Regions from separate parts of the Cohnella sp. GCM10027633 genome, predicted to be linked through region 3. Evidence: riboswitches for the same ligand, from Rfam matches in the RefSeq annotation. Region 3 holds a riboswitch; each other region holds the start of a gene.
What was found. A riboswitch is a leader RNA that binds a small molecule or an ion and turns the genes downstream of it on or off. The one in region 3 is predicted to bind cyclic di-AMP.

Region 1 (7,664 bases), on a different contig from region 3:
GTCCTCTCCGCAGAGGCCATACCCGCTTGGCGATTGTACGCTTATGGACGAGAACGTTTGTTCTGTTTATTTTAGGCAATCCTGTACTCAACATCATAACAAAACGGAAAACATAAGTCTATTGTTTTAAGGGAAAATCGTTCACAATGGGTAAGCCGGCAACATACGCAGTCGCAAGGAGGAACCGAATTCCGATGAATAAGCCCGATGCCCCTACCCCTGACGAAACGACGAGAATAACCCCGCTTGAAGAAGAACGAGGCAAGCTGACGGAGACGCTGGAGGAAATCGCTCTGCAGCGCTCCGAAATCCCGCCCGTCTATTACGGCAACGACTACGTCGAGCAAGTTCTCGAGGCGAGACGCGAGGAAACGCGCCAGCGGCTCGATCTGCTCGGCAAGGAGCCGTACTTCGGACGGCTCGACTTCCAAGAGCAAGGCAAAGCGGCGCCGATGCCGCTCTATATCGGCAAGCGAGGGATGGACTATCGCGAGACGAGCCAGCCCTACGTCATCGACTGGCGCGCGCCCGTCGCCAGCCTGTTCTACTCGTTCACCGGCGGCGAAGCTCCCGTGTCTTACGAAGCGCCGGACGGCACGATCGAAGGCGAAGTCCACCGCAAGCGCAACCTGTCGATCCGCGATCGCACGTTGGAGCGCGTCACCGACAGCTACGAGCGGGGAGGAGACAACATCGGGCTGAGCGACGAGTTTCTTCTGTACCGGCTCGGCGAGAAGAAGGACAATCGGCTGCGCGACATCGTCTCGACGATTCAAGCGGAGCAGGATCTTATTATTCGCGCCCCGCGTTACAAGGCGCTCGTCATCCAAGGGGCGGCCGGTTCCGGCAAGACGACGGTCGCGCTCCACCGCCTCGCCTTCTTGCTCTACCAGTACCAGCAGCAGATTCGGGCGGAGCGGATGATTATTTTCGCGCCGAACAGCATGTTCCTCGATTACATCTCGGGCGTGCTCCCGGAGCTCGGCGTCGGCAACGTCGCTCAGACGACGTTCGCGGATTGGGCGCTTGATATTCTGGGCGGAGGCGTCAAGCTCGCGCCTTCCGCGGAGGGCAAGACATGGTTCGCGCTCGCGGAACGCCGCCCCGCGCTGACCGACGAGACGCCGGGACGGTTCAAAGGCTCTCTCGCCTTCCTAGCCTGGCTGAAGGATCGGCTGAAGAGCTACGAGGAAGACTTCCTTCTGGACATTCCGCCGTTCGAAGCTTGGGATGGCCGTATCTTGCCCGCGGCGACGATCCGCGAGTGGTTCGAAGTCGAATACCGCCATTATCCGCTGACGATGCGCAGAGAGCGGCTGTCGGGAAGAATCAACCGGTGGCTGGAGATGCAACTTACGAACATCGGCGATCCCAAAATCCGCAAGGAACGCGGGCAGTCCGGCAAGCAGCGATTGCGCGCCTTCATGAAGAAGCTGTCCGAAGCGACCCCTCTCGCCTTCTATAAGGCTGCGTTCGCCGACAACGACGGCGGGACGATTCCCGCGCAATTGGCGAAGGACACGCTGAAGCTGCTGAAGGGCGGCAAGATACTACCCGAAGACTTGGCGCCTCTCGTCTGGATCCATTACGCGTTCAACGGCGCGGAGAACCGCCAATTCGACCACGTCGTCGTCGACGAGGCGCAGGACGCGTCGCCGCTTCAGATCGCGCTGTTGCGAGCGTATATGTCAGAGCCGTCGTTCACGATTCTCGGGGATTTGGCGCAAGGCATCCACGCCTATCGCGGCGTGCACCGTTGGGAGGAGCTCTCGTCGGTGTTCGCGGAGGAGCATCGCGCGTATCATACGCTGAAGCTCAGCTATCGGTCCACACTAGAGATTATCGAGTTCGCCAACCGGATTCTCGCGCGAACCGATACGGGCTTGCCGCCGGCCGAGCCTGTATTCCGGAGCGGAGAGCCGGTCGAGGTCGCGAGGCTGCCGGACGAAGCGGCCATGATATCGCGCATCGCCTCTTTCATCTCGGATAACCAAGCGGGCGGCATGCGGACGATCGCCATCATCGGGCGGACCGATGCGCAATGCGCCGCTCTTCAAGAGAGGATTCAATCCGCGGGAATCGAAGCGAATCTTATCGCCGAAGGCCAAGCCGCCTATCGTGGCGGCGTCACCGTCGTGCCCGCCCATCTCGCCAAAGGGCTCGAATTCGACGCCGTGCTTATCGCGGACGCGAACGCGCGCCATTACGCGAACGAACCGATGGACGCCAAGCTTCTGTACGTCGCCTGCACCCGCGCGCTCCATCGGCTGACGTTGCTGTTCCTTGGCGATCCGACGCCTTTGATCGAGGAAGCGCAACAAGAATAGTCCCGACAATTAACCACCCCCGACCGGCGGCACGCAACCGCGGATCGGGGGTGTATTCGTAGTTGGTATGATCAGTATGGATTACGGTTCGGCGTTCGAAGAAGGAAACGGCCGCACCAATCTGGCCTCAACGTTCGCCAGCACGACGTCGATCGATACGTTCTGCCCCGTCTCGTTAAGCTGCATGTCCAGCATCGGCAACGTTCTGAACGACTGCCCGTCGCGCAAGTATACGCCCGCGATCGGGAACGTCTTCGCCTCATACTCCCCAGCCCCCGTCGTTGCGGATTCCGCGATGACGATCATGTCCGTCAGCCCGTCCCGGTCGGCATCCTCGAAAGCCAGCTCGCGGATACCCGTCAGCGTGCCGCGCTCGTTACCGTGAAACTTCGGAAACCGATAAGCGATTCGGCCTCTATCGTCCATCAGGAAGAATGCCGCCTCCGCGCGTCCGTCCACCCGCTTCGCGGCAACGAACGTCGAATGGCCCCATTCCTCCAACGTAACGTCGAAGGTCCGGCCTTCGATCGCCGCATAACCTTCTTGCGACAGAGAAGTAACCGCCAGACTCGGCAAGTCGATCGCCGCCGCGCCGAACGCGCTGGCTGCCGCCCGCGGCGAATCCTTGGCATAGGCTTGCAGCAGCGCGATTCCGGAGGCGACGACTAACGCGGCCGCGATGGCCGCCACCGCGACGGTCGTTCTGCTTCTCGCGTTCACTATCGCACACCCCCGTTCGTACGGATTTACAAGCGCCGCTAAGGAGAATCTACCATCTCCCGCGAACGGATGTAAATGCTTTCACTTTAAAATATCGATATTTTATCGCGTCCCCAACCGCTTGCCGTCTTCCCTTCCGCATAAGAGCAATTCCCGGTTGGACAGGTGCATGAACGAAGGACAACCGTCATATATATCCCGTAGATGCTTGTCAACGGGAGGGTTATCCGTATGCCTGAACGCCGTTCGCTGCGCGTGCTGCTATTCGTCGCGGCCGCCGCAATCCTGGTAAGCTCCGTGAGGTTCGGCTTCGCCGAAGCCTGGGTGGAGCAATATTCGCTGCCGGCCTCCGAGCTCTCCGCGGAGTTCGCCGCCGCCCCGCCTTCCTCGGTGCAGCCGAAAGCCGATCCCGCCCCGGACGCTCCGCTGACGCCCAAGCCGGTCGTGCTCAGCAACCGGGTCACCGAATACCACGTCAGCGTGAAGCTGAACGAACAAGAAGGAACGCTTGCCGGCGAGCAGACCGTCACGTGGAAGAACACCGGGCGCAAGCCGGTCGCCGACCTGTACTTCCACCTGTACCCGAACGCGTTCTCTCCCGGCAGCACGTTCCTTGCCGAGACCGGCGGGCAGTTGCGCAACGACCGCATGAAAGAAGGCAGCTACGGCAGCATGGAGCTGACCGAGCTCACGACCGAAGAAGGCGAGACGCTTCTCCCCCGTATCCACTACGTTCAGCCCGACGACGGCAACAAGGCGGACCGCACGCTCGTCACGCTTCGGCTTCCGCAGGCGGTCAAGCCCGGCTCGTCCGTCACGTTGCGTATGAAATACAGCGTCAAGCTGCCTGACGTATTCGCGCGCATGGGCAAAGCCGGCGAGTTCGTCATGGCGGGACAATGGTTTCCGAAGCTCGCAGTCTACGAGACGGCCGGCACCCGAGGCCGAACGGCCGAAGGCTGGAACCTGCATCAATACCACGGCAACTCGGAATTCTATTCCGACTTCGGCATCTACAACGTCCGCATCAACGTGCCGCAAGATTACAAGGTGGCGGCGACCGGCTTCCAGACGAAGACGCCGAGCGTCGCGAACGGACGGAAGACGGTACAATTTTACGCGGACGACGTGCACGATTTCGCTTGGTCCGCATCGCCTTCCTTCACGTTCGTGGAAGACTCGTTCTCCTCTCCCGGCATTCCCGGCGTCCGGATCAAGCTTTATCTCGATCCGCTCCACGCGGAGCTGCAGGACCGCTATATGCACGCGGCCAAGTCGGCGCTCGCCAAGCTCGGCGAATGGTTCGGCGAGTATCCTTACGCGACGCTCTCCGTCGTCGTGCCGCCGGCGGACGCTAACGGAGCGGGCGGCATGGAATACCCGACGCTCGTCACCGCCGCGGCCGCGGACAACAAGAACCCGGGCTACGACCTCGAGCGCACCCTCGTGCACGAGATCGCGCACCAATACTGGTACGGCCTCGTCGCCTCGAACGAATTCGAGGAAGCCTGGCTGGACGAAGGCTTCACCTCTTACACGGAAGATAAGCTCATGTCCGCCATCTACGGCGTATCGCCGAATACGCCGATCGAAGCGAGCTACTTGACGAATCCGGAGCCGCTCAATCAATCGTCTTGGCAGTTCCGCGATTCCGACCGGTACGCCGAGAACGTCTACCTGAGAGGCAAGCTCGTGCTTACCGCCCTGGAGCGGCAAGTCGGGGACAAGACGATGGCGAAGATCATGCGGACTTATTATCAGAAATACCGGTTTAAGCACCCGAGCTACGCCGACTTCCAGAAGGTCGTCGAGACGGTTACCAAGTCGAAGTGGGACGACTTCTTCCAATCGTACGTGCAGCGCGCCGAGATGGCCGACTTCTCCGTCGACGGCATCTACAGCCGCAAGACCGAAGAAGGCTACGAGTCCCGAGTCCTCATTCGACGCCATGGCGGCAGCGCGCAGTCCGTCAACGTGTTGTTCCGGTTCGAGGACGGACAGACGGCCAGACGGACGTGGGACGGCGTGCAGGACCATGTCCAAGTTCAACTCCTATCCGCCTCTCCGCTCTCGTTCGCGGCCATCGATCCGTCGCTCAACGTCGTGCTCGACAATCGCAGGTACAACAACTATTTGAAGGCGGAAGTGCAGCAGCAGGAACGGACACGATGGTCGGCAGGCATCACGCAAGTAATCGAAGGCTTGTTCGGAACGATAGCATGGTGAGGTGACGCCAGATGAGAGAACGATTAAAAATGGGATGGGACACGACTCTCCGGCATAAGTATGTGTTGGTTCTCCTTTTCCTGTACCGCCTGCTATGGGGATTCTTCCTGTACCGGTTCGTCGACGGGATCGTGACGCCGATTCTGGCGCGCTACCCCGGCGACCATCCGAACGCGAACGCCGCCCAGCTGTTCCTCGTCGAAGCGCAGTTCCGCCTGCTCAAGACCGACATGCTGAACGAGACGCTGACGCTGCTCGGCGCGCTGCTGCTCATGCGGATGATCCTCACGCCCCTGCTCAACGCCGGCGTCTACTACTCCTTCCATCACTCGAGGGACGGAGAAGGCACGCTGGTATTGTCCGGAATGAAGCGGTCATGGAAATCGGTAACCGCGCTTTACTGGCTGGAGAACGCGCTATCCGCGCTCCCTGCCCTTTGGCTCGTCCCGCTTGCCCGCGATCGCTTCTATGCCGTAGGCTCCGTCTCGGATTGGCTGCGAGAGCTGGCCCCCTACGCCATCGCATGGCTTGCGTGGGGATTCCTGCTCCACCTGCTGTTCCAATTCATGCAGTTCGGAGCCGTCTCGAAGGACGGCATTCTGAGAAGCATCGGACTCGCGCTGCGCAAAGGGCTGCCTCTGATCGCCGTCACGCTCGTCATGCTCGGCATCGGGATCGCGGTATCGCTCGCGGCTTCGGCCGTCACGTTTCTCTGGTCGGGCTTCCTCGCCGTCGCGCTGCATCAGGCCTTCCACTTCGTCCGCTCGCTGCTGACGCTGTGGACATCGGCTTCCCAATACCACGTATGGCGCGAATCGTAAGCCATCTCCTCGTCCCTCGTTCGACACGAAGCTTCACGGGACATTCCCCGGTTGCCCCCTTCTCGGGTGGGCGGCCGGGGTTTGGCGTTATTATCGGCGAGTAAAAATGTGCGAAAAGGAGGGGTGTGAATACCCAGTAATCCGCTTTAGATTAGGAAATTCTCATTTAGTAATTGCAGGAAATTCGCCATAATCACCGAATATCTAAGGCTGAGTGTAAAAAATTTGCCGAGTCCTCGCGCACACCGGGGAACGGGGGAACCAATTAGTACGGGTGAATTGGCTTCGCATCAGAGGAGCCATAGGGAACCTTCAACCGAACCCTCCAGCTAACCTCGTAGGCATTGGAAGGAGTCACCAGCTTTGCGCAAGTTATCCGTCATTCTGTTCTCGCTTGCTTTGCTCCTGCTCGTCCAAGTCGGAAGCGTATTCGCGAGTTCCAAGCTGGACACGGAGGTCGACAAGCTGATCGGCATCGATTACCGGTACGGCGGCACGACGACCAAAGGCTTCGACTGCTCCGGCTTCACGCAGTACGTATTCAAGAAATTGGGCATCGATCTCCTGAGGGATTCGAGATCGCAGGCAACCCAAGGCAAGAAAGTCTCCAAGGACGATCTGCGTCCGGGAGATCTCGTGTTCTTCAAGACGAACGGCCGGACGATCTCTCACGTGGGCGTCTACGTAGGCGAAGGCAAATTCGCCCATGCTTCCACGAGGAAGGGCATCACGATCAGCGCCCTCTCCGAGAAATCGTACGCGAACACTTACGTGACCGCCCGCCGCGTTATGGACACGGAAACTTACCAAGCACTGGCGACCGAGTTCGATCCGGCGGACGCCGAATTGATCGGACCTGCGGATGCAGCCACCGACGAACCGTTGGAGTAAGCTTCGGCTGACCCGACGCATGAAGAAACCCCGCCAATTGGCGGGGTTTCTTCGTTGTATGGGGACGTTCGGAGGCGCCGGCGAGGATGAACGCCTTCTCCTAACGCGAACCCCATACGCCCCGCCCGTGTAGTTAGCGTTATCTGATAACGCTAATTACCCGGACGAAGCCTACATGAAACAATAACGCGATCTCGTAACGCTAAATTCTTGTTCGAGGCGTTCGTGACGCTTTAACGCTACCTCATAGCGCTAAAATCCCGTTCGGCGCACTCGCGAGATTTTAACGCTACCTCATAACGTTAAAATCTCATTGGACGGGCTCGCGACGATTTAACGTTACCTCATAACGCTAAAATCTCATTGGACGGGCTCGCGACGATTTAACGCTACCTCATAACGCTAAAATCTCGTTTGACGAGCTCGCGACTGTTTAACGCTACCTCATAACGTTAAAATCCCATTGGACGAGCTCGCGACGATTTAACGTTACCTCATAACGCTAACGCACGCACGTTCACGCGGGAAGTCGGCACCGCGTTAGCGGCGTCTTCGACCGCCGCCATTACCGCCGTTGCCACCGCCGCCGTTGCCGCCTTGCGGACGGCCTTTCGCCGCCGCAACGGGCTCGCGAGTCTTCGCGGGCGCATTCTGCTGTCCCTTGTTATCGCTCTTCCCC
Region 2 (7,664 bases), on a different contig from region 3:
CGGGTGCAGAAGGTCGCGGTCTATAACAAGCCGGGCGTGTATGGACCTGAAAGCGGCGTAGAGAAAGTCGGCAAAGATGTGTTGATCTCGTCCCCGGGCGTAACGTTGCGGAACATGGACATTCAAGGCAACCTGACGATCGCCGAATCGGTAGGCGACGGCGACGTCTTCTTGAAGCAAGTGTCGGTGGCCGGCACGACTTCTGTCAACGGCGGCGGCGCGAACAGCGTTCACTTCGAGAACTCCGTCGTCGTGAAGATCGTCGTCAACAAGAAGGACGGCATGATTCGAATCGTCGTCGAAGGGACGACAGAAGTCCGCGACGTGATACTGGAATCCGGAGCGAAGCTGGAGTCCGCCGAAGGCACGACGGGCAAAGGGTTCCAGAACGTCACGCTGGCGGAGACGCTTCCAGCGGATTCGAAAGTAACGCTTAGCGGCAAGTTCGAGACGGTCGACGTTCTCGCGGCGAAGATCAATATCGAAATTCCGAAGGGCGAAGTCGGTAGTCTAAACGTAGATAAAGGCGCAGGCGACGTTAACGTTAACCTTAGCAAAGATGCTTCGATCGTCGATCTGATTCTCGCGGCGGTCACGAAGGTCGTAGGTCAAGGCCTCATTCAGAATGCCGATATTCAGGCGAACGGATCCTCGATCGAGCAGACGCCGAAGAACGTCGAAGTCGGAAGCGGCGTTCAAGCGGAGGTTGGCGGGAAGCCGGCTACGAATACGGGGGGCAACACTACGCCGGTAGTTCCTAACCCGCCGACAACGGTCAACAAGGATGCCTTGGCTTCTAAAATTGCATCACTTCAAGCTCTTCATGACAGTATGGTTGAAGGCATCGCAGTCGGACACGTTCCTTTCGGAACTAAGGCGAGCTTAGCATCGGTCATTCAAGAGGCACGGACTGTTGCCGACGATAGCGCAGCAACGCAGGCGGCGGTCAATGGCGCGCTTGCGACTCTTAATACCCAAGAAATCTATTATAGGAACGCAGCGATACGCACTCCTGTACTCGAAAGTTTCAAAGTCGCCTATGTACAAGCGAGATTGGTATACAACTCTACTTCGGAAGGCACAGCTCCAGGGTTGGCTGCATCGGGTAGCAAAGAGCTCTTGGAAGCGGCGATACGAGCTGCGGCCAGCGTACTTAATCATGCGGGCGCTACGCCGGAACAAATTCAGTCGGGCTATACCGCGCTGACTTCGGCAGTTCAAACATTCAAGAATGCGCTAAATTCGAACGATCTTTCGGAACTAAAGCGTTTAGTGGCACTTGCGGAACAGAAAAAATCCGTTGCTGTCGAAGGTAACGCGATTGGCGAGTATCGGGCAGGTGCAAAAGCGATTCTAGAGTTGGATTTATCCGGACCGCGTTATATAAGCAGCGGGGCGGGGAAAATAACGACCTATGACTTGGCAGTGAACATCTACGCTATGTATAAAGCGCTTTCGAAGTTCGAGGCGGATAAAAAAGCGGCTAATCCTGCGCTTATTGCAATGCAGGAAAAAACAGCGCATCCATCAATGGGGAAATCCATGCTCCAATTCAGCGCGGATCAGTCCGGTACCGTCTATGTCGTTCCGACCTCGCAATATCCGAATTCGAAAGCGGATCTTATTTCTTATCTAGATGACGGACTATCCGTTACGAAGACTGTATATGCGGGTGAAACAGTGAACTTAGACGTGATCTCGTTAACCCCGGGAGCCTATAAGATGTATCATGTGAACGGCGAAGATAACCTGTCGAAGCCATTCACGGATATCCTCATTTTCCCGTATACCGTTACGAATGTCGGCGTAACCTCTGCTATCGAAGACAATAGGGTCGTTAACAGCGTGACATGGACGGATAGCGCTACAGGAGATGGGGTTAGCTATAGAGTATTCAGAGGTCTGACGTCCGAAGTTTCAAGTATGACCGAGATTGTATATCTCATAGCTCCAGGTACAATGGAGTTCGTTGATCGGGATATCGACCTGCTACCGGGAACGACGTATTACTATTTAATAATGACGACCACGACTTCCGGGAATGGAGTAACACCTGGCGCAACGCCGGTTACGACGCCATCGATACCGGCAGGAATGTAACAAGAGAGGGGCAGGATGCATTTCATCCTGCCCCTCTCTTGTTATAATAGGTTGAATCGGAAATTTTCAAATTAATTATCTTCCCTGTGAATTTATGAAGTTAGGAGCTAACCCCCATGCCAATGACCCACGGTCTTGAACCGGGATCGAGCGAGACGTGTTACGCCGTCATCTTCTCCAGCCAGCGTACGGAAGGCGACAACGGCTACGGAGAGATGGCCGATCGGATGGAGGAGCTGGCGAGGGCGCAGCCCGGATTTCTAGGGGTGGAGAGCGTGCGGAACGCCGAAGGGTTCGGCATTACGATCTCCTATTGGGAGAGTCTCGAGGCCATTCGCGATTGGAAGAAGAACGAGGAGCATCTCGTGGCGCAAAGCCGAGGCCGGCAAGACTGGTACGCGAGCTACGAGCTGAAGATCTGCAAGGTCGAGCGGGCGTACGCGTTCCCGCGGTGACCACCGCGCTCGTGAGTATGTGCGCATGGAAAATTTGACACCTTTTGCTAACCTGACATATAGTAGAAGGAGCTTAGTTCCCGGTCCACGCCGGGAAGCGGGGGAACCAATCTTCAGGGGCGTATCGGTCCGGTCGTACGGATCGTAGGGAACCATCTATCCCGAGCCCGTCAGCTAACCTCGTCGGCTTCAGATGGGTCAGGAATTCGGTGCGCAGATGAGACAATCTGCCGTCAGTGACCCTTCGCGGGTCTTTTTTTGCTTTTTATCCGAAGACCCGGAGCACGGTAACCGTCTGGTTTCCGTACGCTCAAGGGTCTTTTTATTATGGCGAAGGAAGGGGGTAGGGCAGGTCCGGTACCATTCCGCCGACGTTCGAGCGACTATAAACTTGAGGAGGATTTACGAATGGCACAACCCAAGTATATAACCGACATCGACCGCATCGTCCACATACCGGAGACGGAGCGTCAACGACTGAAGAGAATCGTGGAGAAATTCGTGTTTCGCGTGAACGACTTTTACCTGGGCTTGATCGATTGGAACGATCCCCGCGACCCGCTGCGCAAGCTGGTCATCCCGAACGAAGGGGAACTGAAGGAATACGGCCGGTGGGATGCCTCGGACGAGGACACGAATTACGTCGTGCCCGGCTGCCAGCATAAGTACAAATCGACGGCGCTGCTCATCGTGTCGGAGGTGTGCGGGGCTTATTGCAGGTACTGCTTCCGCAAAAGGTTGTTCCGCAACGACGTGAAGGAAGCGGTGACGGACGTGGAGCCGGGATTGAAGTACATCGCCGAGCATCCCGAGATCAGCAACGTGCTCCTCACGGGCGGCGACAGCTTGATTCTAGGTACGCCGAAGCTTCGCTCCATTCTGGAGAGGCTTCGCGCGATCGACCATGTCAAGATTATCCGGCTCGGCTCGAAAATCCCGGTGTTCAACCCGATGCGAATTTACGAGGACGAGCAACTGCTCGAGACGATCAGGGAGTTCTCCGACGCGAACAAGCGCATCTACGTCATGGCCCATATTAATCATCCGAAGGAAATTACTCCGGAAGCGGTGCGCGGCTTCGCGGCGCTGCACGACGCGGGGGCGATCGTCGTCAACCAGACGCCGATCCTGCGCGGGATCAACGACGATCCGAAGGTGCTCGGCGAGTTGCTAGACCGGCTGTCTTGGGCCGGCGTAACGCCGTATTACTTCTTCGTCAACCGTCCGGTCGCGGGCAACCGGGACTTCGTGCTTCCGCTCGCCCGAGTGTATGAGCTGGTCGAGCAAGCGAAGGCGAGGACGTCCGGGCTGGGCAAGCGCGTCCGCCTGTCGATGAGCCACACTTCCGGTAAAATAGAGATCCTGTCCATCGAGGACGGCAAAGCGTACTTGAAATACCACCAGTCGCGGGAAGGCGACTACGGGCGCTTCATGGTGCTCGATTGCCCGCCGGACGCCGCGTGGTTCGACGACTTGCCCGGCAACGAGAACTACTGGCGCAAGCCCAGCAAGATGACGGAGGCGGTCGCTTCCGTCAACCAGATGTCCGATTATCCGCGGGGAGCGGTTAGCCGGGGGTAACCGAATCACCCGTCCGGGCTAGCGCTCGGGCGGGTGATTTTTCGCGATTGCGGAAGGCGGTTCGAAGAAGTACGATGGAAGCACAAGTCGAATGATTCGGAGAGGAGATGCTTGATGCTCACGATCGTCCTGCTTATCCCCGCAACGATTCTGTATATCGTTCTGATCGCCACCTACAAGCCGCAAGGCCGATACCGCGAAGGGAAGCTGCTGTCTATCGAGTTGCCTTCGGAGGCAATGGAAGACGCGGAATTGCTGCGAATTCAGCAACGGTATAACAGGCAGCTCGCCAGAATCAGCCTCTGGTCGATCGTCGCCTTCGTGCCGGTGGCGCTCATGTGGCAATGGTTCGCCGCGCAAACGGTCTATTTCTTCCTCTGGCTAACGGTCTTCCTGTTCGTTACGGTCGGTCCTTTCCGCCGCGCGTTCCGCGATACGATCAAGCTGAAGCGGGACCGCGGATGGGGCGATACGGTCGAGGATGAGTATTGGGCGAACGGCTTCACGTACCATAACCCGCAAGACAAGCGCATATCCGTGCCGAAGCGGGTCGGCATCGGCATGACGGTCAATACGGGCACGCTGGCGGGGAGGACGATCATGCAAGCCGTGATCGCCCTCGTGGCCGGCGTGCTGCTATTCGCTTCGTTCCTCATTATCCGGGCGGAGTTCGTCTCGCCGACGTTGACCGTCACGCCGGAGGAGCGGATCGAGATCGATTACCCGATGCACGGCTACGACTTCGCGCTGGCCGACGTTCGAGGGATGACGCTCGTCGACGGCGTGCCGTCAGGGGGGAAGATCAACGGCGAGAATTCGACCAAGTACAAACGCGGCACGTTCCGGTTGAAGGAAATCGGGAAGTCTCGGGTATTTATTTTCAAAGACAATCCGCCCTACATTCGATTCGAGCTCGACAATACGTACGTCTTCTATAACGACAGGGATTCCGCGGAGACGCGCAAGCTCTTCGAACAATTGCAGACGCGCATAGATAGGTAATGGGTACCGGAGGGGGCGGAATAATGGAGTTAACGTACTTAAGAACCTTCCGCGAAGTCGTCAGGACCGGCAGCTACACGAAGGCGGCGGAGTCGCTCGGATACGCGCAGTCGAGCGTGACGACGCAGATCCAGAAGCTCGAAGAAGCATACGGCGCGGTGTTGCTGGAGAGGCAAGGCAGGGGCATGAAGCTGACGATGGCCGGCGAAGCGTTGTTGCCTTACGCGGAACAGCTCGCGCGGCTGCACGACGAGTCGCGGGAAGTCGTCTCGAAGCAGTCGAAGGGGACGCTGTCGGTCGGCACGATCGAGACGTTGGCGGCGTTCTACTTGCCTCCTCGCTTGCAAGCGTACCGGCGGCTGTTTCCGGACGTTAACGTAACGTTGCATCCCGGGAACGAGCCGTTCATTATCGACCAGGTCAAGGAAGGCGCGCTCGACGTCGGCCTTATCCTCGATCCGCCTTTCTCCGATCCGGAGCTTCATACCGAGATTCTGCGGGAAGAAGAGCTCGTCATCATCGCGCATCCGGAGCACCGGTTCGCCGGCATGAACGAGATTCGGGCGGAGCATCTGGAGAACGAATCGCTGATCTTGACCGAGGACGGCTGCACGTACCGGGCAATGCTGCTTCGCGTGTTGAAGGCCGGGCAGATCAACCATAGGCTGGCCTACGAGTTCGGCAATCTCGAAGCGATCAAGCAATGCGTCACGTACGGGCTTGGCGTCGCGCTGTTGCCCCGCATCACGGCGGAGCCTTCCGTCCGGCAAGGGCTGCTCGTCGCGGTTCCGTTCAAGGATCCGGCGTGCCGATTCTACTCTCAGCTTATCTACGCGAAGAAGAAGTGGCGGTCGGCGGCGTTCAATGGCTTCGTGGAGCTGTTGCTAGGCAAGGAGACGCAGGAGACTTGAGCTCATAGAGCTCGTAGGAATAGAACGGAACAAGACCACCGCGCGCGAAGGCGCCGGTGGTCTTGTTCGTCGTACTCGGATTCGATCGGTGCGCTCGGTCCTCCTTGGCGGTCCGTGTGGTCGATTCGCGGATATCGCGAACGTTCCCGTTGTTGCGCGTTATTCGTTGCTTCCGTCGCTCGGAGCTTGCGCCTGCAGCACCTGCAAGTAGTCGTCCAGCCGGTCGAAGCGCTCCTCCCATAAGCGTCGGAACGATTCGATCCATGTATCCAGCTCCCGAAAAGGCTGCGGACGAAGCTGATAGATGCGCCGCTGGGCGATCGGCCGAACCTCGACGAGGCCGGCGTCGCTCAAGACGCGAAGATGCTTGGAGACCTGCGGTTGATGCAGGCGAAGCTCGTCGGCGATTTCGCCGACAGGTCGAGGGCCGGTTCGCAACAGCTCGACGATGTGTAACCGGTTGGGCTCTGCGAGAGCGCTCAAAGTAGCTGTGTTCATGGCTTAACTATACTCCCATCTTAATATTCCAGTCAAGGAATATAACCGGGGGCAGCAACGATTTCGGGCTTGCTCACGTCTAATAGGTATCTAGGGAAAAAATGGATGGAGGCTCACGAATGTCCAAAAGGGCGACTGCCTGGTTAGGCGGCATTGCGATATTGCTTGGGATCGCTCTAATTGTCATTGCGGCATCGCTATTCTATTCGCCGCGGGAAGAGGAGGAGCCCGCGAACGCGCCGGCTTCGGCGAGTCCATCCGCGATCGCTTCGCCGTCGCCCGCTCCTAAGGGCGAACCGGCGGTGGAACGATTACCGGGGTTAACGATTAAGATCGTTGATGCGGCGCAGCGCGGATGGCAGCTTCAATTCGATTCCGAACAGGCTACGGAAGTCGTCGCGACAGCCGAGACGAAGCAGGCGGTCGTTCATGCCTTGCTCCGGTACGGCGGCGATGAGGGGTACGGGTCGACGATGATCGGAATCGATGCGGTCGTCGTCCGTCCGGACGAGAAGTCGGTCCGGTCGTATCCGCTCTATGAAGTGTCCAACGCGCGCATGATCGGAGCCGTTCCGTTCTATTTTATCGACGACAGGCGCCTACTGTTCGTTAAGCAGTCAGAGATGGAGGGGGTGGCTACCTTCGATCTGGCCACGCTCGACGTCGGGAACGGCGAAGTCGCTATGGTGACGAAGGCATTCTGGGAACTCGATATGAAGGATCAGTCAAGCGGCGACGACTTCCTGATCGGGTCGCATTACGCGAAGGCGAACGGCGAGGGGGCCGGGTCGATCATGCTGGCCAGCCACCAAGGGCGCGTATGGACGATCGACGTCGGAAGCGGCGCGGTCCATGCGTTGCAGACGGCGTACCCTGCTTACGGCGATCCGGGCAGCACGCCGCCCCGCGAGCTCGTCTATCCGTCGCCGGACTTATCGCGATTCGTCTATCAGGAGAAATACAAGAGCAATTTCAAAGTCGTCGATACGGATACAGGAGTGTCGCTGTCGTCGTTCGGGTTCCAAGAGGATACCATACTCATGGAGCCGGGCATCGACTGGAATCCGGACGGCAGCTTCTTTTACTTGGAGTTCGGGGCGCGGGAGCGGGCCGTGGG
Region 3 (7,664 bases):
GGATGCGACTTCAGCTCGTTCGCTCGCAGCTTGCCGTACACGTCCGCGGTCGACACGTTGATCGGGGGCTTGGCCAGAATGACCCAGCACTGTGGCGGAGAAGGGATTTGCTGAAGCTTCTCGCCTCGTCCCGTGGCGAGCGCCGTGCCTCCGCGAACGCAGAACGGCACGTCGGAGCCGAGCTCCGCGCCCAGGCTCTCGAGCTCCGCTCCGCTGAGCGATAGGTTCCACAGGCGGTTCAGACCGCGCAGCGTCGCCGCTGCGTCGCTGCTTCCGCCCGCCAGTCCGGCCGCGACCGGGATCTGCTTGTCCAAGTGTATGTAGACGCCTTGCTTGACTCCGTAGCGCTCCTTAATCAGCCTGGCGGCTTGGAACGCCAAGTTCTTCTCGTCCAGGGGAATGAATCCCGCTTGGCTCGACAGAACGATCTGATCCCGCGGCAGCTCCTCCATCTCGAGCCGGTCGGCCAGATCGACCATCGTCATGATCATCTCGACTTCGTGGAAGCCGTCGCCGCGCTTGCGCAGCACGTCCAGCAGCAAATTGATTTTGGCGGGCGCCTTTTCGTATATTTTCGTCATCGTTATCCTCGCTTGCTTGTCGTCAACTTTACATATTATAACAAAGCCGAACACCAAATGCGATTTTACGTCGCCGGGACGCCGCGAGCGTCGATTTCGGGCGGGCAAATAAATAGCCGAACCCCTCCGGAGAGCAGGTTCGGCCTCGACTGAATTTACGGCTGACGCGACGAATTGGCCGCCGCCTGCTCGGCGATCTGGATCGCCCGCTTCACCATGTTGCCGGCATCTTTCGTGCTTATGCCGCCCCAGCCTTCGCGTTGCACGGTATCGTATATGCCAAGGTCCTTGGCGATCTCCGCCTTGAATTGCTCCGACATGACGCCTCTTCTTCGGCTCATCACGCTTCCTCCTTCGCATGCTGGACGTTCCCTCTTAGCTTGCCCCCGCGGGGGGCCCCGCATGCAAAACGGGCAGCCCCTGCGCTTAGCTAGCGCGCGGTGCCGCCCGTGCAATGAACCTTAGTCAATGCGATAAATAGTTGATGCGTACTTGACCTTCGTCATTGCACAGCATCACTTCAACGGACTCGGTCAGGATATCGGCATAGCTGTAAGAAACCCGCTTGAATGCATGTTGTTCCTGATCGAGCTTGACGATGAAAACCGATGGGTAGATTTCTTCCAGCACGCCCGTGCGTTCGATGGTCTTACGGCGTCCACCGTTGGCGCGGAGCATGATCTTCGAACCGACGTGAGGTTCCAGGCTTCGTTTGATCTCTAGAAGCGCGTTTTTAGCCATGATCCACTACCACCTCTTTCCCTGTAAATTATATCTAAAAACAGGGGAGGTGTCAAATGAGCTGAATATTATATCAACGCTACCGAATCGCTGTCAACGGTCATTTTCCTTACTGCTGGCGGGTTTTTTTGAAAAGCGCTAAATTTTCGTCACACAATGTTCACATTTGTCTCTTGGTTCGCGGCTTTCAAATTGGGTACGCCGACCCGATATCGCCCCATCGTCTCGATGCCCCCGACGCCTTGCCGGCCGCTGATCGTATGCGCGATAACGTCCGCGATATTAATCGTATCCCGGAACGGCGTGAACGCGGCACGAACGGCGATATAGACCGGATCAAGCGCGTGGATCATGATTCTGCCCGGCGAGCTCGCGAAGTTGGCGCCGGCTTGGAGCAGCGCTTCGAAGTGCGACTGGCACGCGCCCGCGACGACGACCAGCGAATCGCGGCTGCGCTCGTAATCTCTGGCGACGCCGACGGCCCGCACGAAGTTGAGCGAGTTCTTGTAGCTGCCGAGCTGCTGCAGGTCCTGCTTCTGCTTCAGCACGCCGTCGTGGCCGGTAATGACGACGATATCGGGATGGTACTGCGGCAGCATCCGCATGAGCACCTGGGGCATCTGCGACTCGTGGCAATGCACGCCCTCCGCGGGCACTCTCAGTTGGCGGTACACTTGCATGCTTTTATTCAAGTAATTCAAGTCGCCGTCCAAGTGCAGCACCTTGCCGGGCACCTCGAAATAACCCTGGCGCCGGTCCTCCAGCTGGGCAAGATACCCCGAGAGCCCGGACTGACGGTTGCGAGCCTCGTTCATGCGGCGCAGCGATTCGTCCGCGTGTATGCGCGCCTGGCGCGTCCCGCCGAGCTCGTCCGGATTCCGCACCGTCTGAAGATCGTTCATCGGGGCGTCCGCCAGCAGCCGATAATCCATCCCTCTAAGCACGGCCTGCTGTCCGGCGAAGGCCGCGACCCGGAATAGCATATCCCCGCCATAGGATTTGCGGACGACCAGATCTCCCTGCTTCATGGGCTATCACCTCTTCGTCTATCCTATGGAGCCAGGGAAGTTCCTGTGCGCGTCCCTACCGGACTGTTTCCTTGCCGTTATGCCTAGAGCATGCCGCGGGCGTCCAGCGCCTCCGTAACGCTCGCGAACTCCGCCAGCGACAACGTCTCCGCGCGCCGCTCGGGCTGCACGCCGCAAGCGAGCAGCAGCTCGCCCAGCTCGCCCTTGCGTTCCTTGCCGGAGAGCGCCGACAAGTTGTTGGACAGCGTCTTGCGCCGCTGCGTGAACGCGGTCTGGACGACGCGGAAGAACTTGTCCTCGTCCTTCACGTTCACCGCGGGCTCCGCGCGGCGGCGCAGCTTGATGACCGCCGAATCGACGTTCGGCGGCGGAATGAACGCCTTGCCCGGCACGATGCATACGAGCTCAGGCTCGCAATAGTATTGGACCGCGATGCTCAGGCTCCCGTATTCCTTGCCTCCGGGCTTCGCGGCCATTCGCTCGGCCACTTCCTTCTGCACCATGACGACGATGTTCTCGAGGGGCAGACGCTCCTCCAACAGCTTCATGATGATCGGCGTCGTCACGTAGTAAGGCAAGTTCGCCACGACGCTGACCCCGGCGCAATCGGCGAACCGGTCTTCCCAGAGCTTCTTCAGGTCCGTCTTCAGAATATCGCCGTGCACGACGCTGACGTGCGGGTAAGGCGACAGCACGTCGCCGAGGATCGGAATCAGCCTCTGGTCGAGCTCGACAGCGGTTACCTTGCCGGCCGCTTGCGCCAGCCTCTCAGTGAGCGAGCCGATGCCCGGTCCGACCTCCAGCGCGCCGCGCGTCTTGTCGAGACCGGCGGCGTCGATGATTCGGTCGAGCACGGACAGATCGATGAGGAAGTTCTGGCCGAGGCTCTTCTTGAAGGTGAAACGATGCTTGCGGATAATTTCCTTCGTTCGCGAAGAAGTCGCGATATCGTTCGCCTGGACGGCGGACCCGCTTGCGCCGGAACTGCCTTTCGGCGTTCCGCCGCCCGCGTTCGGCTTCGCCGTTTTGCCCGCCGCCTTATTGTACGGTTTGTACGGCGGCTTCGAATTGTTCGGTTTGTTCAATGGGTTCTACAGCCCTTCCCGCTCCAGCTGTTCCAACGCGCCGGCGAATTCCTCGCGCGTGATGCGGAACATGAGACATCTTTTGTGAAATTGTTTGCCGTTGGCATAGCCGATGCCGAGCAGCTCGCCCATACGCTCCCTACGGCGCGCGGAAGACGCGTGAACGATCAACCCCGCATCCAGCAGGTCGCTCCACTCGATCTCCTCCGAGGCGCCAGAGGCGCTCTCAGGGCCGCGCACGCGCTCGATCGCCCTGCGGATCGCCTCGTCGGTCGCGTGCTCCACGCCAAGTCCTCGGGCGCTTCTCGCCTCGTCCTTCGTCAGGAACGCGTGCTTGCACCCGGGAACGCGCTCGGCGACGATCTTGCGTATGCGTTCCCCCGGGGCGTCCGGATCGGTGAGGATGATGACGCCCCTGCGCTCGTACGCCAGCTCGATGCGCCTTAGCACGTCTTCGCCGATCGCCGAACCGCCCGTCTCGATCGTATCGGCGCCGATCGCCCGTCTTACCGCCGTCGTATCGTCCTTGCCCTCTACGACAATGATCTCTTGAAACATGCTTCGCCATTCCGCCTTTGCCGTTCTCGTCCCGGCGGCATCGCACCGCCGCCCTTATGTATCGTATAACACAAATCGGGAAGAAGCGCCAATGACGCCTCTTCCCGATTGGTTCCGCGAGCGTGCCGCGATGAACGTCCGCGCGCCCGGATTAACTGAGCGACGGTTTCACCGGACCGATCACGTAGACCGTATAGCCTCTCTTCGTGCCGAACCGGTCGGCAAGCTTATCGCTGTCGTAATAGACATCGATCTTCTTGCCTTTGACCGCGCCGCCCGTATCTTCCGCGCGACGGAAGCCGATGCCCTCGATGTACACCCACCAACCGATCGGGATGACCTTCGGGTCCACGGCGATCGTACGTCCTTCCTGAACGGTCGCGCCGGACGACGTCACGCCGTAACCTTCGTCGCCCTTGCGCTTGCCCGTCGACTCGAAGCCGGCGGAATACGCCGTCAGCGTCACGTTGCTCAGCATGCGCTTGACCTTCACGGACTTGCCGTTCAGCTTCACCGTCTTCGCTTCGGAAGCCGACGGCTTGCCGTTATACGCAAGCGTCTTGACCTCCGGTTTCTTCGTGCCGATGGCCACGACCTGCTGGACGGCCGGCTTGGAGACAGTCTTCTCCACTACCTTCTCCGTCACGAGCTTGCCGTCCTCGTACACTTTCGCCGTGCGAACGACGACTTGTCCTTGTTGGCCCGTCTTGACGACTTTCTTCTTGCCTTCCGCGAGGTTCGCGTTCTTCTGCTCGACGACCTCGAAGGCGACCGCGTGCGACGTCTCCACGACTTCCGTGCGGACGCGCTTAATGACGACGTTCACTCCGTCTGTCAGTGGCGCATTCAGTGCGGGCGTAACTTTGTCTTCCGTGCCCAGCGCGACGTTCAGCTCTTCTATAGCATCCCCGACCGTATCGGCCGCCGTATGCTTGATCGCTTCTTTGCCGTCCGCCGTAACCGTAATGCTCTTCGCGCGATCGATGACGATCGTGCTGCCTTCTTCCAATCGCCCCGTCGTCAAGGACAGACGATCGTATGGACCGACCCGAATTCGATGCTCTTGCAGAACGTCCTGTATATCGGAGTTCCGCGTTTGGATGACTGTCGTCAATCCGTTGTCTACGATGGAAATGTTTTTGGCCGCCGCCGGTTGCAGCAACGACACGAACATGATGAGGATTGCGAATGCGAGAATTGCGCCGAGCAGGACGATGCGCAATTGCTCCGGTTTCCATCGCAGCAGTGCGATAAGCTTGCCGGTCGGTCGTGGATCATGGGTTTCCAGAACAGGAACTTCCCCCATTTTCTCGTTCCTCCTTCATAGCCCCGCCGTCGACTGTGATGCATTGACTGTTGTCTGACGCGACTATCCGTTGTGATAACGACACGTGCGAGATGCCTTGCGGCCGGACTCTTCGCAGCGCCGCCTTGCTCCAAATCTAAGGTCGTTCGTACCCGGTACAACCGTTCATGAACCTTTTGTTCAACACAAAAAGCCACTGACAGAGGACCTGTTCGTGGCTTCCGCTTCATGAATAAAGGGAATGGGGCAGCACGAGGTTGACCTCTCTCTATTACGCTTACGAGGTTAGCTGTCGGGTTCGGACGAAGAGAGTCGCCCTATCCGCTCGGCACGATCCTGCGAAGCTTCAGCTGGAAGCCGCCTGATCGACCTTGCGAAATTCACCCCAAGATTGCTCGGACCGCATTGGACGAATGATGCCACGTCGTCGCCGCGTCGGGTCCCCCGCTCTCCGATTCGGAGATTAAGCGTTACTTGGAAAAGGGATGCCATATTCAAACTTCTGCTCTAGATGATACCTTCTACCTACTTCGTGTGTAAAGAAGGGGCAAAGGACGTATTTGGCCGTATTTTCGTGAATTGTACGGTAAAAACCGCAATTAGCGAGGCAAAAAACAGTTTTTTCTACGCGCTGATCGTTTTTTCTTCGATTGTAACCGTTTTATCTCGGTAGACTCAAACAGCGACGTGCGTTCTCGCTCGTAATAATGGCGATTTCTTCCAAATTAAGCCCTTTAATCTCAGCCGCCGTCTCGGCGACGAGACGCACGTAAGCGGATTCGTTCCGCTGCCCGCGATGAGGGTGCGGCGTTAAATACGGAGCGTCCGTCTCGACCAATAATCGGTCCATCGGAACGTTCGCGAGCACCTCTTTAGGCACCCTCGCGTTCTTGAAAGTGACCGGTCCCCCGAACGAAATATAGAAGTTCATATCGAGGCACAGCTTGGCCATTTCCCAGCTGCCGGAGAAGCAATGCATGATGCCGCCGACCTCGGAAGCGTTCTCCTCGCGCAGAATGCGAACGATATCCTCGTGGGCGTCGCGGTTGTGAATGACGATGGGCTTGTTCAGCTTGCGGGCGAGCCGGATCTGTTCGCGGAACACCGTATGCTGGAGCTCCTTGGGCGACGTGTCCCAGTAATAATCGAGACCGATCTCCCCGATCGCGACGACCTTCGGATTCGCGCACAGCGATTCGATCCAAGCGAGATCTTCTTCCAGCCGCATGTCGATCGCGTCCGTGGGGTGCCAGCCCACCGCGGCGTAGATGAACGGATACCGCTCGGTCAGCTTCATCGTCGAAGGAATGGTGTCCCGATTGAAGCCGATATTGACGATCGTGTCGATTCCCGCCGCTTGCGCGCGCGCGATCATCTCTTCTCGATCGTTGTCGAATTTCGGGGAGTCTAAGTGCGCATGGGTGTCGATAAGCATGTCGGAAGTTGTCTCCCTTCTATTATATAGTGAGCTTGCTAATAGTTTCCGAGCTCAGCTTGGATATGTGTTTCTGTACTTCGTCGGCAGGGTAATAGATATAATATTTGCCTTGGTGGATGCCCGCGATCGAACGGATGATATCGGACTTCACGGATATCTCCGTCAGTTGCTCCCGATCGTCCAGGAGCAGGATCGGAAGCTTCCCGCGGCTGCCCGGCAGCAATTCCGGCTTATAGATATCGTAAGGCGAATCGTACGGCGTATCGACTTCCAGGTGATAGTCGGGATTCAGGCCGATCTCGCGCCACTCCTCCCTCAGCTCCGATAACCATGCTTCGTCCTTATGCTCGAACGGCGTGTACTTGTACAGCTGCCTATCCAGGAATCGACGACATAAATTCGACAGCAACCCGTCCGCCTCGCGCGTCCATTGTCCGAATGCCGTCTGCGCCATCGCTTCGTCGAGCTGCAGATAATCCGACAGCGTTAGCGTTCCTTCTAATAATTGCGCGATCGGCGGAAGCATGAATCCGAACGCGTAGCCTTCCCGCTTCAGTTCGCTGGCCCTTCGGAAAATTTGCCTCAGCACGATCTCCGAGCTGCGCGTAACGGGATGGAAGTACACTTGCCAGTACATTTGATATCGGGACATGAGATAGTCTTCCACCGCGTGCATGCCGCTCTCTTTGACGACGATCTTTCCTTTATAAGGACGCAGCACGCGGAGAATGCGATCGAGATCGAAGGTACCGTAGTTGACGCCAGTGAAGTACGCGTCGCGCAGAAGGTAATCCATCCGGTCGGCGTCCATCTGGCTCGAGACGAGGCTGACGACGATCGGCTTGTCGTAGGTTTTGCGAATGACGGCCGCGACCTGCTGCGGGAAATCTTCGGACACTTCCCGCAGCACGCGATTCACTTCGGTAT
Region 4 (7,664 bases), on a different contig from region 3:
CTCGGGCCGCTCACGTTGACCTATGCGTTGGCGCCGAAGCCGGAGCGAGCGAGGTTCCGTCATGCGGAAGGTAAAATCATAATCGGGTAGGAGCAACGCACATGAGACTTAATCAATTCGTCATTATCGGCTTAGGCCGCTTCGGTTCGAGCATCGGCCGCGAGCTCATCCAATTAGGCTACGAGGTGCTCGGCGTCGACCGCGACGAAGAGACGGTCCAAGAGCTGTCGAACGTGCTGACGCACGTCGTCGTGGCGGACGCGACGGAGGAAGAGGTGCTCCGTTCGATCGGGGCCCGCAACTTCGACTGCGGCGTCGTCGCGATCGGCGACGACATCCAGGCAAGCATCCTCGCGACGATTCTGCTGAAGGAGCTCGGAGTCAAGAAGGTCGTCGCCAAGGCGGTGTCCGACTTGCACGGACGCGTGCTGGAGCGGATGGGCGTCGATCGCGTCATCTATCCGGAGCGGGACATGGGCGTTCGCGTGGCGCACCAGCTCGTGTCGCCGAACCTGCTCGATTACATCGAACTATCCAAGCAATACACGATCGCGGAGCTTGCCGTGCCGCAATGCCTGTCGGGCAAGTCGCTCGACGACGTCAATCCGAGAGGACGGTTCGGCTGCAGCATCGTGGCGATCAATAAGCCGAAGGGCATCATTATCGCTCCGGTCGCGAAGGACGTGCTCGCGGAGAAAGACGTCATGGTCGTCATCGGGACGAACCAGCAGATCGAACAATTCCAGGAGTCGATCAACCGATAGACGATCGATTGCACGGGTATGAAATCATTGCCACTCGCTCAGGATATAGGGAGACGAACGGTCCCGGGAGGGTGGCGCAATGACAGGTAGGGGTAGAAGAATCGCGGTGATGGTGCTGGCGGGCACCGTCGCCTTTTTAAGTTTCGCGGGGCTTGCGCGCAGGGCGGAAGCCGTCCCGCCGGGCATTCAGTGGACGGAGCTCGAGCGCCGATTCGAAGGGGTGTTCGTGCTGTCCGCGTCCCGGGAAGTCCGGAAGGTGGCGTTGACGTTCGACGATGTTCCGGATCCGAGATTCACGGGGCAAGTGCTCGACGTCTTGAAAAAGAAGCGTGTGAAGGCGACCTTCTTCGCGATGGGCACGCGCAGCCAGAAGCATCCCGATCTGCTGCGGCGCATTCAACGGGAAGGGCATGACGTGGGCAACCATTCTTACAGCCATCCGGACTTCTCCAAGCTTCCGCTCGATAAGGTCAAGTCGCAGATTACCCGCGCGGAGACGGTCATCTCGGGCATCATCGGCTACCGGCCGAAGCTCGTGCGGCCGCCTTACGGCGAAATCATGCCCGAGCAGCTCGAATGGGCGAAGGCGCAAGGGTACACGGTCGTGAACTGGGACGTCGATTCGGCGGACTGGCGGCAATTGACGGCCGACGAGGTATTCCGCAACGTGACGAAGGCGGTGCGTCCGGGATCGGTGATCCTGATGCACGCGGGCGGCGGGGAAGGGCAAAGCTTGGCGGGGACGGTCAAGGCGCTTCCGCGCATCATCGATTGGCTGCGGGAGCACCATTACGAGCCGGTCGCGTTGACCGAGCTGCTCGGCATTCCGGCCGAGCGGACGAACGAAGGCTCCCTGAAGCAAATGTTGAATTTGCCTCCGGGAGCCTCGGAATAACCGTAACCGTTATTTCAGGATATACACCTTCACGTTCTGAACGCCGAAGCCGGACACGAACGAGCGGGAACCGGGCACGAAGATGTCGATGCGATTGCCTTTGATCGCTCCGCCTTTGTCCGTCGCGGTGCCGACCATGCCGCCGACGGGCAAGCCGTTAAAGTCGTAGCCCGTAATATACAGCTTCGAGCCGAACGGGATGACGGACGGATCGACCGCGATCGTTCCGAGCTTAAGCGCGTCGCCGAAGTAGTCGACGGGGCCCCAAGGGCCGTTCTCTTCCGCGGAAGCGGAGTAAGCGGTCGCCTTGATGTCGAGCACTTTCGAGAAGGCGAGCGATCGGCCCGCCGTCGTCGTGATCGATTGCGCCGTTACGGACGGCTCTTCGGCGGACTTCGCCGATACCGTTCCGTCTCCCGGAATCGCGAGCCTCAAGCCGGCGTATACGTTCTGCGGATCTATGTTCGGGTTGGCATCCAGCAACTGCCGGACCGGAATATCGTAATACTGGGACAGTTTCCAGAACGTCGTCGTGTCTGATGCGACGTGCGACGTTGCCGCGTGAGCGGTCAACGCGGGGACGAGCAGGGCGCCGCCCAGTACGAGCGACGCCGCGCGGGCGGCGAGTTTCTTCCTTGCGTCTTTCATCAATGCGTTGCCTCCTAAGATCTAGGGCCGGCGAGGTTAGCTGTCGGGTTCGGATTGGGAGATCAACCCTACGAGACGTCGAGCGGCACGATTGCCATTCCATACGATACGATTCACCCCGAGTAAGTCCGAACGGAACCAAGCGGTCATGCGATCGTTCCGTCCTCGCGTACTTTACTTCTTTTTCCCCCGCACCTGGCGGTTTAGGCCCGTTTTTTATTCTTGTAGAGGTTAACACAGCAGGCGGGCGGTTGGAACCGGCAAATCCCGGTAATCGGCGTCGAAGCCGCGCCGGGACTGCATTCGCCGATTTCGCTCAACGCTTGAAATAAGCGGTCATTTCCTCGATCAAGTATCGCGTGGCCGGCGCGATCCAGGCGGGATCGCCGTGGATGATCGAGGTCGTTCGCTTCGTCGCCTCCAGCTCGGGAATGCGGACGAGATACAAGTCGTTGTCTTCCAGCAGTTGCTCGCGCAAGTACGACTTCGGCAGCAACGTCCCTGCCCGGCAAGCGGACTGCAGGCGAATGATCGCTTCGAACGAGTCGATCTCCATCCGCACGTCCGGTTGGACCTTGTACTTGCGGAACAGCTCGTCCGTATGCGTGCGATACCAAGTGCCCGGCGCGAACAGAATCATCGGCAATCCGTTCAGGTCGTTCATCGCCAGCTGCGTTCTCTCTAATATATAGTGCGTTCTTGGGAGCACGAGTATGAGATGATCTTCAAATAAGGGTAAACTTGTAATGGCCGGATCGATGACGGCGGATCCGACGAGGCCGAAGTCGACTTTGCGTTCCTTCACGAGCGTCACGATCTCGTGCGATTTGCCCGTGATCGCCTTGATCTCGAGCTGAGGATGTTTCTCCGTCATCGCGGTAATCAACTCGGGCAGCGTCGTCTGGAGGGTGGTCAGGCTGGCCCCGATCGTCGCTACGGGCGACTCGGCGGACTTAAAGGCGTTCAGCTTCTGCAGGTAACCGCCGTGGAACCGGCGCAGCTCCAGCGCGAATTCGTAGGTGAGCTGTCCGGCGGGGGTAAGCTCCAGCCGCTTGCCGATGCGGCGGAACAGCGTGACCTCGAGCTCTGCCTCCAGCTTGGCGATCCGCCGGGATAGCGCGGGCTGGGAGACGTTAAGGCGTTCCGCGGCTTTGTTCAGGCTCGTTTGTTCCACGACCGTCGCGAATATTCGCATGTCCTCAAGCATTATCCGATGCTCCTTCGTTGTCGAATCGTCGTTCGATATGCGCATTCGTTATAAGTTATAATAAAAAATAAGCAGTTCCATTATAAGCGAAAATAGAGTAACCTTAAAGGCGGTGACGTCTGGTGACGAATGGGTGAACATCCATAATTCCGTCTCCGGACGACAAACGCACGGGTCACGAAAGGAGAAGTATACGGACATGAAAGGGAATTCTTACTTACCGCGCAAGCTACACTCCTTGCTCGGCGTCATCCCGCTCGGCTTGTTCTTGGTCGAGCACGCGTTGACGAACTACTCCGCATATGAAGAAGGACCGCAGGGGTTTAAAGACAGCATCGATTTCCTGCATGGCATGCCATTGCTGTTCTTCCTGGAGCTGTTCATCATCTGGCTGCCGATTCTGTTCCACGGGGTATACGGACTGTATATGGCGTTCCAATCCGACTTGAACATGGGCCGGTTCAGCTACTCGCGCAACTGGGCGTTCGCGCTGCAGCGCATTACCGGGGTCATCACGTTCATCTTCGTCGCGTGGCACGTCTATACGACGAGACTTCAAGTGACGTTCGGCAACACGACGTACGATGAACTGGGCTCGCACATGCACGACATCGTAAGCGATCCGGTCGTCTTTACCATCTACATTATCGCGGTAATCGCGGCAACGTTCCACTTCGCGAACGGCATCTGGGCGTTCCTGGTCAGCTGGGGCATTACGGTAGGTCCGCGCGCTCAGAAAGTATCCGCGAACATCTGCATGGTCATTTTCGTCATCGTGGCGGTCATGTTCCTGCTGTCGCTCTTCGCTTTCCGCGGAGACGAGTTCGATGCGGCGGCTGCAACGATCGCGTCCGTAACGGCAGGGTAATCATACGCATCGATAGACGGTTCGGCCGAGGCAGAACCGGATAGGGAGGAAGAACACGTAATGGCTACAGGCAAAGTGATAGTCGTAGGCGGCGGTCTCGCCGGTCTCATGGCAACGATAAAAGCGGCCGAAGCGGGCATGCGCGTCGATCTGTTCTCGCTCGTGCCCGTCAAGCGCTCGCACTCGGTGTGCGCGCAAGGCGGCATTAACGGCGCGGTTAATACGAAGGGCGAGGGCGACTCTCCGTGGGAGCACTTCGACGATACGGTATACGGGGGCGACTTCCTCGCCAACCAACCGCCGGTCAAGGCGATGTGCGAAGCGGCGCCGGGCATCATCCACTTGATGGACCGGATGGGCGTTATGTTCAGCCGCACGCCGGAAGGCTTGCTGGACTTCCGCCGGTTCGGCGGCACGCAATACCACCGCACGGCGTTCGCGGGCGCGACGACGGGCCAACAGCTGCTGTACGCGTTGGACGAGCAAGTTCGCCGTTGGGAAGCGGCCGGTCTCGTGCATAAGTTCGAGCACTGGGAGTTCACGGGAGCGGTGCTCGACGACGACGGCGTCTGCCGCGGCATTTCGGCGCAAGACCTGCGCACGATGGAGTCGGTTACGTTCCGCGGCGACGCGGTCATCTTGGCGACGGGCGGTCCCGGCATTATTTTCGGCAAGACGACGAACTCGGTCATCAATACGGGCACGGCAGCCAGCGCGGTGTACCAACAAGGCGTCTACTACGCGAACGGCGAGTTCATCCAGATTCACCCGACGGCGATTCCGGGCGACGACAAGAACCGCCTCATGAGCGAATCCGCTCGCGGCGAAGGCGGACGGATCTGGACGTACAAGGACGGCAAGCCTTGGTACTTCCTCGAAGAGAAGTATCCGGCGTACGGCAATCTCGTGCCGCGGGATATCGCGACTCGCGAGATCTTCGACGTCTGCGTCAACCAGAAGCTCGGCATCAACGGCGAGAACCGCGTCTACCTCGACTTGTCGCATAAAGATCCGAAGGAGCTCGACGTGAAGCTCGGCGGCATCATCGAGATTTACGAGAAGTTCATGGGCGACGACCCGCGGAAGATCCCGATGCAAATTTTCCCGGCGGTCCACTATTCGATGGGCGGACTGTGGGTCGACTACAACCAGATGACGAACATCCCGGGCCTATTCGCCTGCGGAGAGTGCGATTATCAATACCACGGCGCGAACCGTCTAGGCGCGAACTCGCTCCTGTCGGCGATCTTCGGCGGCATGGTGACGGGACCCAAAGCGATCGAGTACATCAAAGGCCTCAAGAAGTCCGCGGAGGACATCGCCGAGAGCGTGTTCGAGCGCGAGCGCAACAAGCAAGCTTCGAAGTACGACGCCATCACGAAGATGGACGGCAGCGAGAACGCGTACGTCATCTCCAAGGAACTCGGCGAGTGGATGACGAACAACATGACCGTCGTTCGCCACAACGACAAGCTGCAGCAGACGATCGACAAGATCAAGGAGCTTAAGCAGCGTTATACGAAGATCAACATCAACGATACGATCAAGTGGAACAACGCGGGAGCGGCGTATACGCGTCAATTGTGGAACATGCTCGAGCTCGCGGAATCGATGACGGTGAGCGCGCTCATGCGCGACGAGAGCCGCGGCGCGCACTACAAGCCGGAGTTCCCGGACCGCATCGACGACAAGTTCCTGAAGACGACGAAGGCGAAGTGGACCGCGGAAGGCCCGCAAATCTCCTACGAAGACGTCGACGTATCGCTCATCAAGCCGCGTACGCGCGACTATTCCGCGAACAAGAAGAAGGAGGGCTAAACGATGGCAGACACGGCAACGGCACAACGTACCGTCAAATTCATCATTACGCGCCGGGATCAACCGGAAGCCTCCTCTTACACGGAGGAGTTCGAGGTTCCTTACCGTCCGAACATGAACGTCATCAGCGCTCTCATGGAAATCCAGCGCAATCCCGTCAAGGCGGACGGCGCGAAGACGGCTCCGGTATGCTGGGAGTCGAACTGCTTGGAGGAAGTGTGCGGCGCATGCTCGATGGTCATCAACGGCAAGCCGCGCCAAGCGTGCTCCGCGCTGATCGACCGTCTTGAACAGCCGATCCGACTCGAGCCGATGAGCACGTTCCCGGTCGTTCGCGACCTCGTGATCAACCGCGAGCGCATGTTCCAATCGTTGAAGAAGGTCAAAGCATGGATTCCGATCGACGGCACGTACGATCTCGGACCGGGTCCGCGCATGGCGGAAGCGAAGCGCCAATGGGCGTACGAGCTGTCCAAGTGCATGACGTGCGGCGTATGCCTCGAGGCTTGCCCGAACGTGAACGACCGCAGCAGCTTCATGGGACCGGCTCCGATCTCGCAAGTACGCTTGTTCAACGCCCATCCTACGGGCGAGATGAACGCGTACGAGCGTCTGGAAGCGCTCATGGAAGAGGGCGGCATCGAGGGCTGCGGCAACTCGCAGAACTGCGTGCGCTCGTGCCCGAAGGGCATTCCGCTGACGACGTCGATCGCCGCGATGAACAAAGACACGACCAAGCACTTGTTCAAGAAGTGGCTGGGCATGTAAGAGAATTTGTTATGATGCCTGTCGGCGATCTTCGGATCGTCCGGCGGGCTTATTTTTTGGTAGAGGTACCTATGCCGACCGGCATAAAAAGCCCCGGCACCGATAGAATCTCGGTGCCGGGGCCGGCAGTAACGAATGATTGCGGTTGATTACTCCGTCGCGGCCGACTCGAATCGGGCGACTTCCACCGCCACCGAGTCGAAAAACTCCTCCAGCGTCGTACCCTCGTCCATGATCCGCTTCGCGACGTCGGTTCCGACAAAACGAATGTGCCACGGCTCGTACTGGTAGCCGGTAATCTCTTCCTTGCCCTTCGGATAGCGGAGAATGAAGCCGTGGTCGGCCGCATGGGCGACGAGCCACTTGCCTTCCGTCGTCTCTCCGTAGCTCTCCTCGAGGCCGTAGCCGACGCTTGCGCTCGACACGTCCATGGCGAGCCCGGTCTGGTGCTCGCTCTGCCCGGCGCGAGCGCTGAAGCGCGTCGCTTCCTCTTCGCCGTGCTTGTCCGCGTAGTAGGCGAACAACGACCGCTGCGTCGCGTAGGAACGATAGCCGGAGACGGCTTTCAGATCGATGCCGTCTTCCTTCGCCTTGGCGAACAGCGCTTCGAGAGCGGTCGCCGCTTCTTGGCGCAGCTGCTTCTTCGGCGCGTCGCCGGAGAAGGAGAAGTCGACGTTCGGGACGACGAGATCGACG

Region 1: linked by a shared signal. The riboswitch ahead of ACFQZG_RS23745 (C40 family peptidase) and the one ahead of ACFQZG_RS25420 (resuscitation-promoting factor) in region 3 are both predicted to bind cyclic di-AMP.
Region 2: linked by a shared signal. The riboswitch ahead of ACFQZG_RS23965 (KamA family radical SAM protein) and the one ahead of ACFQZG_RS25420 (resuscitation-promoting factor) in region 3 are both predicted to bind cyclic di-AMP.
Region 4: linked by a shared signal. The riboswitch ahead of ACFQZG_RS26915 (3D domain-containing protein) and the one ahead of ACFQZG_RS25420 (resuscitation-promoting factor) in region 3 are both predicted to bind cyclic di-AMP.

What each region holds. Positions count from the first base shown of each region.
Region 1 is NZ_JBHTGV010000015.1:24,852-32,515, forward strand. Features, by position in the region: gene ACFQZG_RS23725 (HelD family protein) at 195-2,327, shown strand; gene ACFQZG_RS23730 (hypothetical protein) at 2,409-3,047, opposite strand; gene ACFQZG_RS23735 (M1 family metallopeptidase) at 3,279-5,273, shown strand; gene ACFQZG_RS23740 (hypothetical protein) at 5,285-6,094, shown strand; cyclic di-AMP (ydaO/yuaA leader) riboswitch at 6,311-6,453, shown strand; gene ACFQZG_RS23745 (C40 family peptidase) at 6,458-6,985, shown strand; gene ACFQZG_RS23750 (DEAD/DEAH box helicase) at 7,526-7,664, opposite strand, start outside.
Region 2 is NZ_JBHTGV010000015.1:88,685-96,348, reverse strand. Features, by position in the region: gene ACFQZG_RS23975 (S-layer homology domain-containing protein) at 1-2,100, shown strand, start outside; gene ACFQZG_RS23970 (antibiotic biosynthesis monooxygenase family protein) at 2,223-2,555, shown strand; cyclic di-AMP (ydaO/yuaA leader) riboswitch at 2,616-2,759, shown strand; gene ACFQZG_RS23965 (KamA family radical SAM protein) at 2,964-4,136, shown strand; gene ACFQZG_RS23960 (DUF5808 domain-containing protein) at 4,251-5,138, shown strand; gene ACFQZG_RS23955 (LysR family transcriptional regulator) at 5,162-6,049, shown strand; gene ACFQZG_RS23950 (ArsR/SmtB family transcription factor) at 6,209-6,547, opposite strand; gene ACFQZG_RS23945 (hypothetical protein) at 6,667-7,664, shown strand, end outside.
Region 3 is NZ_JBHTGV010000018.1:71,709-79,372, forward strand. Features, by position in the region: gene ispE (4-(cytidine 5'-diphospho)-2-C-methyl-D-erythritol kinase) at 1-581, opposite strand, end outside; gene ACFQZG_RS25395 (small, acid-soluble spore protein, alpha/beta type) at 737-922, opposite strand; gene veg (biofilm formation stimulator Veg) at 1,047-1,322, opposite strand; gene yabG (sporulation peptidase YabG) at 1,472-2,350, opposite strand; gene rsmA (16S rRNA (adenine(1518)-N(6)/adenine(1519)-N(6))-dimethyltransferase RsmA) at 2,434-3,297, opposite strand; gene rnmV (ribonuclease M5) at 3,442-3,993, opposite strand; gene ACFQZG_RS25420 (resuscitation-promoting factor) at 4,145-5,299, opposite strand; cyclic di-AMP (ydaO/yuaA leader) riboswitch at 5,559-5,779, opposite strand; gene ACFQZG_RS25425 (TatD family hydrolase) at 5,961-6,734, opposite strand; gene ACFQZG_RS25430 (HD domain-containing protein) at 6,757-7,664, opposite strand, start outside.
Region 4 is NZ_JBHTGV010000022.1:29,475-37,138, reverse strand. Features, by position in the region: gene ACFQZG_RS26930 (TrkH family potassium uptake protein) at 1-90, shown strand, start outside; gene ACFQZG_RS26925 (potassium channel family protein) at 102-764, shown strand; gene ACFQZG_RS26920 (polysaccharide deacetylase family protein) at 844-1,659, shown strand; gene ACFQZG_RS26915 (3D domain-containing protein) at 1,669-2,307, opposite strand; cyclic di-AMP (ydaO/yuaA leader) riboswitch at 2,317-2,527, opposite strand; gene ACFQZG_RS26910 (LysR family transcriptional regulator) at 2,624-3,514, opposite strand; gene ACFQZG_RS26905 (succinate dehydrogenase cytochrome b558 subunit) at 3,714-4,382, shown strand; gene sdhA (succinate dehydrogenase flavoprotein subunit) at 4,443-6,200, shown strand; gene sdhB (succinate dehydrogenase iron-sulfur subunit) at 6,204-6,968, shown strand; gene ACFQZG_RS26890 (M15 family metallopeptidase) at 7,118-7,664, opposite strand, start outside.